3 regions of the Sporosarcina sp. FSL K6-1540 genome follow, and region 3 is predicted to be linked to each of the others. Evidence: riboswitches for the same ligand, from Rfam matches in the RefSeq annotation. Region 3 holds a riboswitch; each other region holds the start of a gene.
The links. A riboswitch is a leader RNA that binds a small molecule or an ion and turns the genes downstream of it on or off. The one in region 3 is predicted to bind S-adenosylmethionine.

Region 1 (3,273 bases), 810 kb from region 3:
TTTATCGTGAAAAAATATCGAGTTTTTCAATTCGTGCAACTGCTTCTTTTAAACGGTCTTCACTTTCCAATAAGCCAACACGTATATACCCTTCACCATACCTTCCAAAAGCATGGCCCGGTGCTACGGCAATGTCTGCTTTGTCTAATAGTAACTTGGTGAATGATTCGCTTGTATATCCTTCTGGTACAGGTAACCAAGCGAAGAAAGATGCAGCGGGCGCGATGACATCCCAACCGATTCGTTTACATTCGGAAATTAAGACATTCCGGCGGCTTTCGTAAAGTGAAACGAGCTCATCCACACAATCCTGGCTTCCCGATAATGCCTCTGTTGCTGAGCGCTGAATTGCTGGGAATATATCTATGAATAAATGATCCTGCAATAAGCTGATTGCTTCGATAATATCGGCATTACCGATGGCAAAACCGACCCGCCATCCCGCCATATTATACGTTTTTGACAATGTGTACATTTCAATTCCAACTTCTTTTGCACCTTCTGCTTGCAGGAAACTGACAGGTTTCGCACCGTCAAAACCGATTCCACCATAGGCAAAGTCATGCAAAATTGCAATATCATTGTCTTTTGCCAAAGCAATCGTTTCTTCGAAAAATGGAAGTGTGGCTGTTGCGCTTGTTGGGTTATTTGGATAGTTCAAATACATTAATTTTGCTTGCTTCTTTTGTTCATCGGAAAGAGCAGAGTAATCAGGTAAAAAATCGTTTTCTGCAAGTAATGGCATTAAATCGTATTTAATATTGGCTAAGCTTACACTCGATAAATAATCGGGATATCCCGGATCCGGCAATAAAAGTAATTCATCTTCGTTCATAATCGCGAGGGGTAACTCGACCAATCCAGGTTTTGTTCCAAATAGAATCGCTACCTCTGTTTTAGGATCAATATGAACATCGTATTCTCGTTTATAAAAGTCAGCAACAGCCTGTTTTAATTCGGCAGTCCCTCTGAAAGGGGAGTATCCATGTGTTGTTGGATCTTCGACTGCTTCTTGGAGTGCTTTTATAATATGTGGAGGTGTCGGTTGATCGGGATTTCCACGCCCCAAGTTAATAACGTCGCGTCCTTCAGAAAGTGCTTCTTGTACGTTTCGAACAAGTGATGCGAAAAAGTGCGGTGGTAGGTTCTTGAGTCGATTTGATAGTGCCATGTAATAACCTCTCTTCTATGTAATCCAATCTTTAGTGTAAAAGAGTAAGATAGTATAAGTTTTTCACTTGGAGCAGTGTCTAGACTCCAGCGCTTGTCGGGTCTACCAAGGCGCTTGCGCTTTTCTTATTGTCTAGCTCCAGGCGCCAGCCGCTCTGAGGCCCAAAGGATGTGGGTCACCTAGCCATTGCCGCAGGACGCGGCGTACTTAGGCTAGGTTCCTTGAAAGCAATCCAGCTATGTGGCAAAGAGCGCCACGTCGTGCCTGCAAGGATGCAGGTATGCAGTCGTTGCGACAGGACGTCGCGCTCTTAGACTGCCTTCCCCTGGATTGATTTATGCCTGTCGCGTCTAGACGGCGCCTTCCGCTTTTCTTATTGTCAGTATACATGGAATGAAATGAAAATGATAATAAATTGTTATATATCAGAACATATTATGTTGACAATCTTATTGAGACATACTAATATGAAACTTATCAATCAAAATAATTACATAATGGTACTTATCAAGAGAGACTGAGGGATAGGCCCGATGACGTCCAGCAACCCCTTGCGTAATGTAAGGAAGGTGCTAACTCCTACAGAGTGAATTTCATTCTGAAAGATGAGCTGAAACCTTTTTATTTTCGGTGCTTCTTTCATATATGAGAGAAGCATTTTTATATGGTCAGACATCTGAGATTTCGTACTTCTATTTATAGAAAGAGGAGAATTGCATGATTCAAATTCAAAACGTATCAAAAGTATACAAAACAAAAGAGAGAATCGTGACTGGTGTTGATAATGTCTCACTCGACATTAACACAGGAGAAATTTTCGGAATCGTAGGTTACTCAGGTGCAGGGAAGAGTTCTCTTATCCGTTGTCTAAATTTGTTGGAAAAACCAACGAGCGGAACGATCTTAGTAGATGGATTAAATTTGATGAAGTTACGGGGGAATAATCTCCGTCAGGCACGTCTGAAAATAGGAATGATTTTTCAACACTTTTATTTAATCAGCCAAAAGACAGTATATGAAAATATAGCATTTGCTTTACGGGCAGCCAAAACGCCTGCCAATAAAATAAACGCTCGGGTAACGGACTTACTAGAAATGGTTGGCCTCTCTGATAAACGGGATGTTTATCCTGCGCAGCTGAGTGGTGGCCAGAAGCAGCGGGTAGGTATTGCCCGAGCACTAGCGAATAATCCTTCAGTGTTACTGTGTGATGAAGCAACATCTGCATTAGATCCAAATACGACGCTATCTATTTTAAGGCTGTTGAAGAAAATAAATAAAGAATTACAGATTACAATCGTTCTAATAACACACGAGATGAATGTCGTGAAAGAAATTTGTGATCGCATGGCAATTATGCAAGATGGAAAAGTGATTGAAGAAGGACAAGTATATGATATATTTTCAGATCCTCAAGAAGAATTAACGAAAGAATTTATTAGTAGTGTTGTGTCATTTGATGTGCCGTCAATGATTTTGAGCAAGTGCACGGGCAAACTGGTCAAAGTCATGTTTAAAGGTGATGTCGCAGGCGATGGAATTATCTCAGATACTGTGCAGCAATTTACTATACAAGGTAATTTCCTACACGGCTCCATTGAATATATTCAAGAAAGGCCACTCGGTACTTTCCTGATGGAACTAAAAGGCGAGGATGACGAAATAGAAAAGGCAATTGCCTATATGTCATCACGAGCTGCTCAAGTGGAGGTAATTGACAATGGGAATTGATTTACAACACGTTATAGAGTTAATGCCTGATATTACAAAAGCATTTGGGGAAACACTTTATATGATAAGTATTTCTCTCGTTATCGCACTTGTTATTGGGCTTCCGCTAGGGATTTTGCTGTTCACTACCGATAAAGGCTTATTTTTAGAAAATCGGGCATTGAACTCAGTTATTGGCTTTATCGTCAATATGGTCCGTTCTGTGCCGTTTATTATTTTACTCGTCGCGTTAATCCCTTTAACGATTTTAATAGTAGGTACTCCGATTGGCCCTGGGGCTGCTAGTGTTTCATTATCTGCGGCAGCAATCCCTTTTTTCGCAAGAATTGTGGAGACTTCACTAAGAGAGATTGATAAAGGTGTTATCGAAG
Region 2 (3,273 bases), 500 kb from region 3:
AATGACGACGATCGTGCGGACATGGAACGGATTGTTCAGGAGTATGCCGAAAAAGGGCAGTATTACAAGAGTTTACAACAATAATAAAAGAGCTGCCTTTGAAGGCAGCTCTTATTTTTTTATAAATAAAAAGATTACTAAACCAATTAACACAAATAACGCAACAACCCCAACCAGTAGTAACAAACCTATTAAACTCATAGCCCGACGCTCTCTCCTCTCCGATCAGGTTTCACTTTATAACAATTGTATCATTTGTTTATAGCTCCTGTGATGAGAGTGTACGACAGATTCGCTACACTCTATGACGCCCGCTAAATCAAACATCCTAAACAGAAAAAACACCAAAAAACAGGGAGATCCTGCCTTTCAGTGTTTACACTACATTATTTCCCTGCTAACTCTTTCAATGCATCAGCTTTATCCGTTTGTTCCCACGGTAGATCAATGTCTGTACGGCCGAAGTGACCGTATGCAGCTGTTTGTTTATAAATTGGGCGGCGCAGATCAAGCATTTTGATGATGCCTGCTGGACGAAGGTCAAACAGTCCACGCGTAAGCTCAACAAGTTTACTTTCCTCGACTGTGCCTGTTCCAAATGTATCGATAGAAATCGATACAGGTTGTGCAACACCGATTGCATAAGCAAGTTGCACTTCACATCGATCTGCAAGTCCTGCAGCGACAATGTTCTTCGCAACATAACGTGCCGCATATGAAGCCGAGCGGTCCACTTTCGTCGCATCTTTCCCAGAAAACGCACCGCCGCCATGACGCGCATAACCACCGTACGTGTCAACGATGATTTTACGGCCAGTAAGACCTGCATCTCCTTGAGGTCCCCCTATTACGAAGCGGCCAGTTGGGTTGATGAAGTACTTCGTGTCTTCATCGATTAAATCAGTTGGTACAACCGGGTTTATGACGAATTCTTTAATATCACGCTGAATTTGCTCAAGTGTTATTTCAGGGTGATGTTGCGCTGAAATAACAATTGTATCGATGCGTACTGGTTTATTGTTTTCATCATATTCAACAGTCACTTGTGTTTTTCCATCTGGACGCAGATACGTAAGGGTTTCATCTTTGCGTACTTGTGCAAGTCGGAATGATAATTTATGAGCTAGGCTAATTGGTAACGGCATCAGTTCCGGTGTTTCATTACAAGCGTAACCGAACATCAAACCTTGGTCACCAGCTCCAATTGCTTCAAGTTCATCATCTGTCATCGAACCTTCACGCGCTTCAAGTGCCTGGTCAACGCCTGCAGCGATGTCGGCTGATTGTTCATCGATCGCAGTCAAAACTGCAGATGTTTCCCAATCAAATCCGTATTTCGCGCGTACATAACCAATTTCTTTAACAGTTTCACGCACAACTTTCGGGATATCGACATATGTTGTCGTCGTAATTTCTCCTGCAACGAGGACAAGTCCTGTTGTAATTGTCGTTTCACATGCAACACGTGCATTTGGATCTTCTGCCAATATAGCATCTAGAATAGCATCCGAAATTTGGTCACACATTTTGTCCGGGTGTCCTTCAGTTACCGATTCTGAAGTAAATAGTCGGCGATTTGTCATGTTATTTCCTCCTTATATCCTACGAGATTGATACGGTACTCATATGTCCCATGTAGAGTCTTTTCTAAATGAAAAGACTACAAGCCATTGCGAGCTCTATACACGAGGATTAAGGGCGATATCATATAAAAAGCCCTTCGCTCACGTAATAATACATGAGGAAAGGCATGATTTCATAAGCACCTTTCACTCTTATCATACAAGGACTGTGCCTTGCTACAGGTTTGGCACCTTCGCGCAGACAAAACGTCTGTGCAGGTTGCCGGGTTTCATAGGGCCTGACCCCTCCACCAGCTCGGGATAAGAGTATCCGTTCAACTATATATGCTACGAAAAATCTTGTTGCATGTCAAATCTTTTTACCCATTTTGCGTATAAATCCTTGAGGTTTGAATTAGTATAGATTATTATTCTTAATGTGTTATACTAATTCAATAATGTGATGACACCCAATTGATTGGGACTATATGCAAAGGACGGTACATACTTATGATATCTGCGAAAATTAGTGATGACCTCAACAAACTTCTTTCTGGGAAAAATGTAAAAGTTCAACTTTCAGTTCCACAACTTGTTGAAAAAGCGATTTCACGTGGTGAAGCTCAATTGACATCAGACGGAGCGGTTACAGCTCAGACAGGCAAATATACAGGTCGTTCACCTAAGGACAAATACATTGTTGAGGAAGCGTCCTCCAAAGACAAAATCGATTGGGGCAACGTCAATCGTCCAATCTCTTCTGAAATTTTCGATTCATTATATAATAAAGTAATTACTCATTTGAGAACAAAAGACGAACTGTTCGTCTTCAAAGGTTTTGCAGGCGCAGATCCAGCTTCACGACTATCCATTCAAGTTGTGAATGAATTTGCATGGCATAACCTGTTTGTTCACAACTTGTTCATCCGCCCAACTGAAGAAGAACTAGTACAACATGAATCACAATTTACAATCGTTTCGGCTCCTTCATTTAAAGCTGATCCTGTGGTCGATGGTACGAATTCAGAGACATTCATTATCGTATCAATGGAAAAACGTATTGTTCTTATCGGTGGAACTGAATACGCTGGCGAAATGAAAAAATCAATCTTCTCAATCATGAACTACTTACTACCAGAAAATGGAATTATGCCGATGCACTGTTCGGCAAACGTTGGTGAAGACGGTGATGTTGCCCTATTCTTCGGTCTTTCTGGAACAGGTAAAACAACACTTTCGGCAGATGCAAACCGTAAATTAATCGGCGATGACGAGCATGGCTGGTCTGACACTGGTGTCTTCAATATCGAAGGCGGTTGCTATGCAAAATGTATTAATTTATCACAAGAAAAAGAACCTGAAATTTTTGGTGCAATTCGTTTTGGTTCCGTACTAGAAAACGTTGTCGTCGATCCGGAAACACGCATTCCTGACTACGATGATGGTTCATTAACTGAAAACACGCGTGCAGCTTATCCTATCCAAGCAATTGATAACATCGTTGACCCTTCTGTTGCTGGTCATCCGAAAACGATTGTATTCTTAACGGCAGATGCGTTTGGCGTGCTACCTCCAATCTCGAAGTTAACAAAAGAACAAGCAATGTATCACTTCCTAAGCGGGTTCACTTCGAAGCTTGCCGGAACTGAGCGTGGTATCACATCACCTGAAGCAACGTTCTCAACGTGCTTCGGTTCACCTTTCCTTCCAC
Region 3 (3,273 bases):
CAACGGGAGAAACGTGGTATTACCGATGGTCTGCTACGTTTTTCTGTTGGACTCGAGCATGTCGATGACTTGATTGCCGATTTTGATCAAGCCTTGATTAAAACAAGTGAAAAAGTTGCCATACCTAATTAAGTACCATTAAAGAAAACATTATTATATTGGAAAGAAGGAATTTAAATTGACAAAACCTATAGCCGAACAAACTTTGACGAAAGCACCATTTAAAGCAGATCACGTCGGGAGCTTTTTAAGACCAGAACGCCTAAAGCAGGCGCGTTTGCAAAGAGAAACCGGTGATATCACTGCCGAGGAATTACGCACAATCGAAGACGAAGAAATTACAAAGCTCGTCGAAAAGCAAAAAGAAGCTGGACTTAATTCTGTGACGGACGGAGAATTCCGCCGTAAATGGTGGCATTTTGACTTCCTTTCTGGCTTTGACGGCGTTGAGTTTTTCGAAACAGATAAAGGACTCCAATTCAATGGTGTTGTAACGAAAGCACACGGCATTAGAGTGACAGGAAAAATTGGGTTTAGCGACCATTACATGATTGAACACTTCAAGTTCCTGAAAAGTATCGCAGGTGATGCAGTCGCAAAATTCACGATTCCAAGCCCGAATATGCTGATTCACAGAGCGACATTCGAAGAAGGCATCTATGCAAATGACGAAGAGTTATTTGATGACTTGGTTACAGCCTATCAAGACGTAATTCAAGCACTGTACGATGAGGGATGTCGTTATCTTCAAATCGATGACACGTCTTGGGCTTCCTTCTTATCGGAAGAAGGAAGGGAAACATTGAAAGCGAAGGGGCAAAATCCTGACAAACTTGTACAACTATCGGCACGTGCCATCAATGAATCCATCGCGAAAAGGCCTGCCGACTTGCTCGTGACGATGCATATTTGCCGCGGCAACTTCAAATCGACCTATTTTTCTAGTGGTGGCTACGAGGATGTATCCGAAACAATTTTCGGCGGATTAGATGTTGACGGTCTTTTCCTTGAGTTTGACGACGAACGCTCCGGCAGTTTTGAACCGTTGCGCCATGTCAATCGCCCTGACCTTTTCGTCGTATTAGGCTTGATCACCTCTAAATTCGGCGAATTAGAGGCCCCTGAACAGCTTAAAGCAAGAATAGCAGAGGCCTCAAAGTATGTTCCTTTAGATCAACTATGCTTAAGCCCACAATGTGGCTTCGCATCAACAGAAGAAGGTAATCAGTTAACTGAAGAACAACAATGGGAAAAAGTTCGTCATGTTGTAACTATCGCGCAAGACGTTTGGCAGTAACCTTTACAAATTAAATAGGCTAATAAAACTCTTATGAAGAGCGGTGGAGGGGCTGGCCCTATGAAACCCGGCAACCATTCAACAATCATGTTGATAAGGTGCTAATTCCTGCAAAGCACTATGCTTTGGAAAATGAGAGGGTATTTTCTCTCGAATGCCTCTCTACTAACACAGTGGAGGGGCATTTTGTTTTATTAACAATAGAATTGGAAGTGTGAGAAATGAAAAAGGAAGGTTTGCAAAGATATCATACGATTTGGGGCTTGTTATTTTTAGGTTGGTTTGTTTCTTACGTTGACCGGGTTGCAACTGGGCCGATCATTACATATATGATTGAAAATGAAGTTTCTTTTTTTGCAGACGTGGCAAACCCCCATGGAATTGGCGGATTGATTGGTAGTTTATTTTTTGCCGGTTTTATGTTAATGCAATTTCCTGGTGGCTACTTTGGGGACAGGTTTGGCTATCGTGCTATTATCATTTTAAGTATTGTTTGGGCTGGAATCGCCACTTTATTAACGGGTTTGGTGGGAGGCCTTGTTGCATTTATTCTTTTCCGAGTCCTACTCGGGCTAGGCGAAGGCGTTTTTTATTCGAATGACCGCTCTTATATTGCCTATCATACACCTCCTGAAAAAGTTGGATTAGGAATGGGTGTGGCGCTTACCGGATTATCTGTTGGTCTGACAGCGGGCACACTTGGCGTCCCTTATCTTATTACAGTCGCAGAACCATTTATGGGTGAAGGGGCTTGGCGCTTTCCTTTTTTCGTGACCGGAACAATTACACTCATTATTGCACTCCTACTATTTAAATATATGAAGCCCAAAAACGATTCAAGTGCTTCTGTAGATTTAACTTCACCTGGTATTAAAGCACAGTTTGGCAAAGGGCTATTGTACATGTCCATGTACTCAGCCGTTTTTCTTGTCATAGTGATGGGCATCTATTACTTTTCCGTCAAACTAGGTCTGTCCTCTATCGCGATTGCGGTCATTCTTGTTGCACTTTGTCCGCTCTTAATACTTTATTTATACACAACGAAGAAGTCTGAAATAAAACCGTTAATAGCGAATAAGAATCTCTTCTTATTGTACTTGTTCTTTATCCCTATCATGTGGCATCTATGGTTTTACGGATTTTGGTCCGTCTCTATCGTCAAAGATTTCGGTGGCGGTGCATTAATGGCTGCCGCTTTGATTGCATCGTTTAATGGTTTGGCTGGAATCATTGGTTTTCCTCTTGGCGGCAAAATTTCTGACATAGTGGCCAATCGTCCAAATGGGCGACGTAACGTCCTTGCTGTACTAACCGCTGTACTGACTGTAACTATTTTTATATTTGCAGTCTATGTCATGATGGGCAATAACAACCCCATCGTTATGTCTGTCATTTTGTTTGTCTCCGGATTATTCTTTTTTGCATTGCAACCGGTGGCACATGCTCTGGCTTCCGATTTGACGCCCGAAAAAAGCAGAGGATCCATGTTTGGAATGCTCAATTTGATTGGAGAAATCGGAGCAGTTCTCTCACCTGTCGTCTCCGGAGTCATTCGAGATAACACCGGCAGCTGGGGCTTGCCACTTCTACTCGATGGCGCATTAATGGCGGCGGGCCTAGTTCTAGTGCTAGCCATCTCCAGTAAGGCGGTCCGCAAGAACGTTGTATCCTTGGCTTGAGAAAAGCGCAAGATGCCCTTTAAGATGCAACAGGCATAATTCAATCAAAGGAAGTAGGCAGGCTAAGATCGCGATGTTCTGCGGCAATGGCTCGTGGGGCTAGACACTATTCCAGGTGATCTGCAACTAAATATTTGAACAACTATCTCACTTGGTTTCAAGTATTAGAAAGTAGCCAATATCAGAGAAATGAAGTCACTTTGAATGACTTGATTATCAGAGGAAATCTAACACAAAATACAGAAACCTATGATGCACCTATATATGTTGAACTAATGGTTCTATATAATCTCCAGC

Region 1: it holds a riboswitch for S-adenosylmethionine, as region 3 does, so the genes downstream of both, MKY15_RS14385 (methionine ABC transporter ATP-binding protein) here and MKY15_RS10360 (MFS transporter) in region 3, are expected to answer to the same signal.
Region 2: it holds a riboswitch for S-adenosylmethionine, as region 3 does, so the genes downstream of both, metK (methionine adenosyltransferase) here and MKY15_RS10360 (MFS transporter) in region 3, are expected to answer to the same signal.

What each region holds. Positions count from the first base shown of each region.
Region 1 covers NZ_CP152018.1:3,035,628-3,038,900, forward strand. The annotation lists gene MKY15_RS14380 (pyridoxal phosphate-dependent aminotransferase) at 2-1,171, opposite strand; SAM riboswitch class I at 1,673-1,783, shown strand; gene MKY15_RS14385 (methionine ABC transporter ATP-binding protein) at 1,889-2,902, shown strand; gene MKY15_RS14390 (methionine ABC transporter permease) at 2,892-3,273, shown strand, end outside.
Region 2 covers NZ_CP152018.1:2,725,956-2,729,228, reverse strand. The annotation lists gene MKY15_RS12925 (gamma carbonic anhydrase family protein) at 1-84, shown strand, start outside; gene metK (methionine adenosyltransferase) at 387-1,583, opposite strand; SAM riboswitch class I at 1,773-1,890, opposite strand; gene pckA (phosphoenolpyruvate carboxykinase (ATP)) at 2,073-3,273, shown strand, end outside.
Region 3 covers NZ_CP152018.1:2,224,848-2,228,120, reverse strand. The annotation lists gene metC (cystathionine beta-lyase) at 1-132, shown strand, start outside; gene MKY15_RS10365 (5-methyltetrahydropteroyltriglutamate--homocysteine S-methyltransferase) at 179-1,297, shown strand; SAM riboswitch class I at 1,326-1,436, shown strand; gene MKY15_RS10360 (MFS transporter) at 1,519-2,976, shown strand; partial or broken gene MKY15_RS10355 (hypothetical protein) at 3,099-3,273, shown strand, end outside.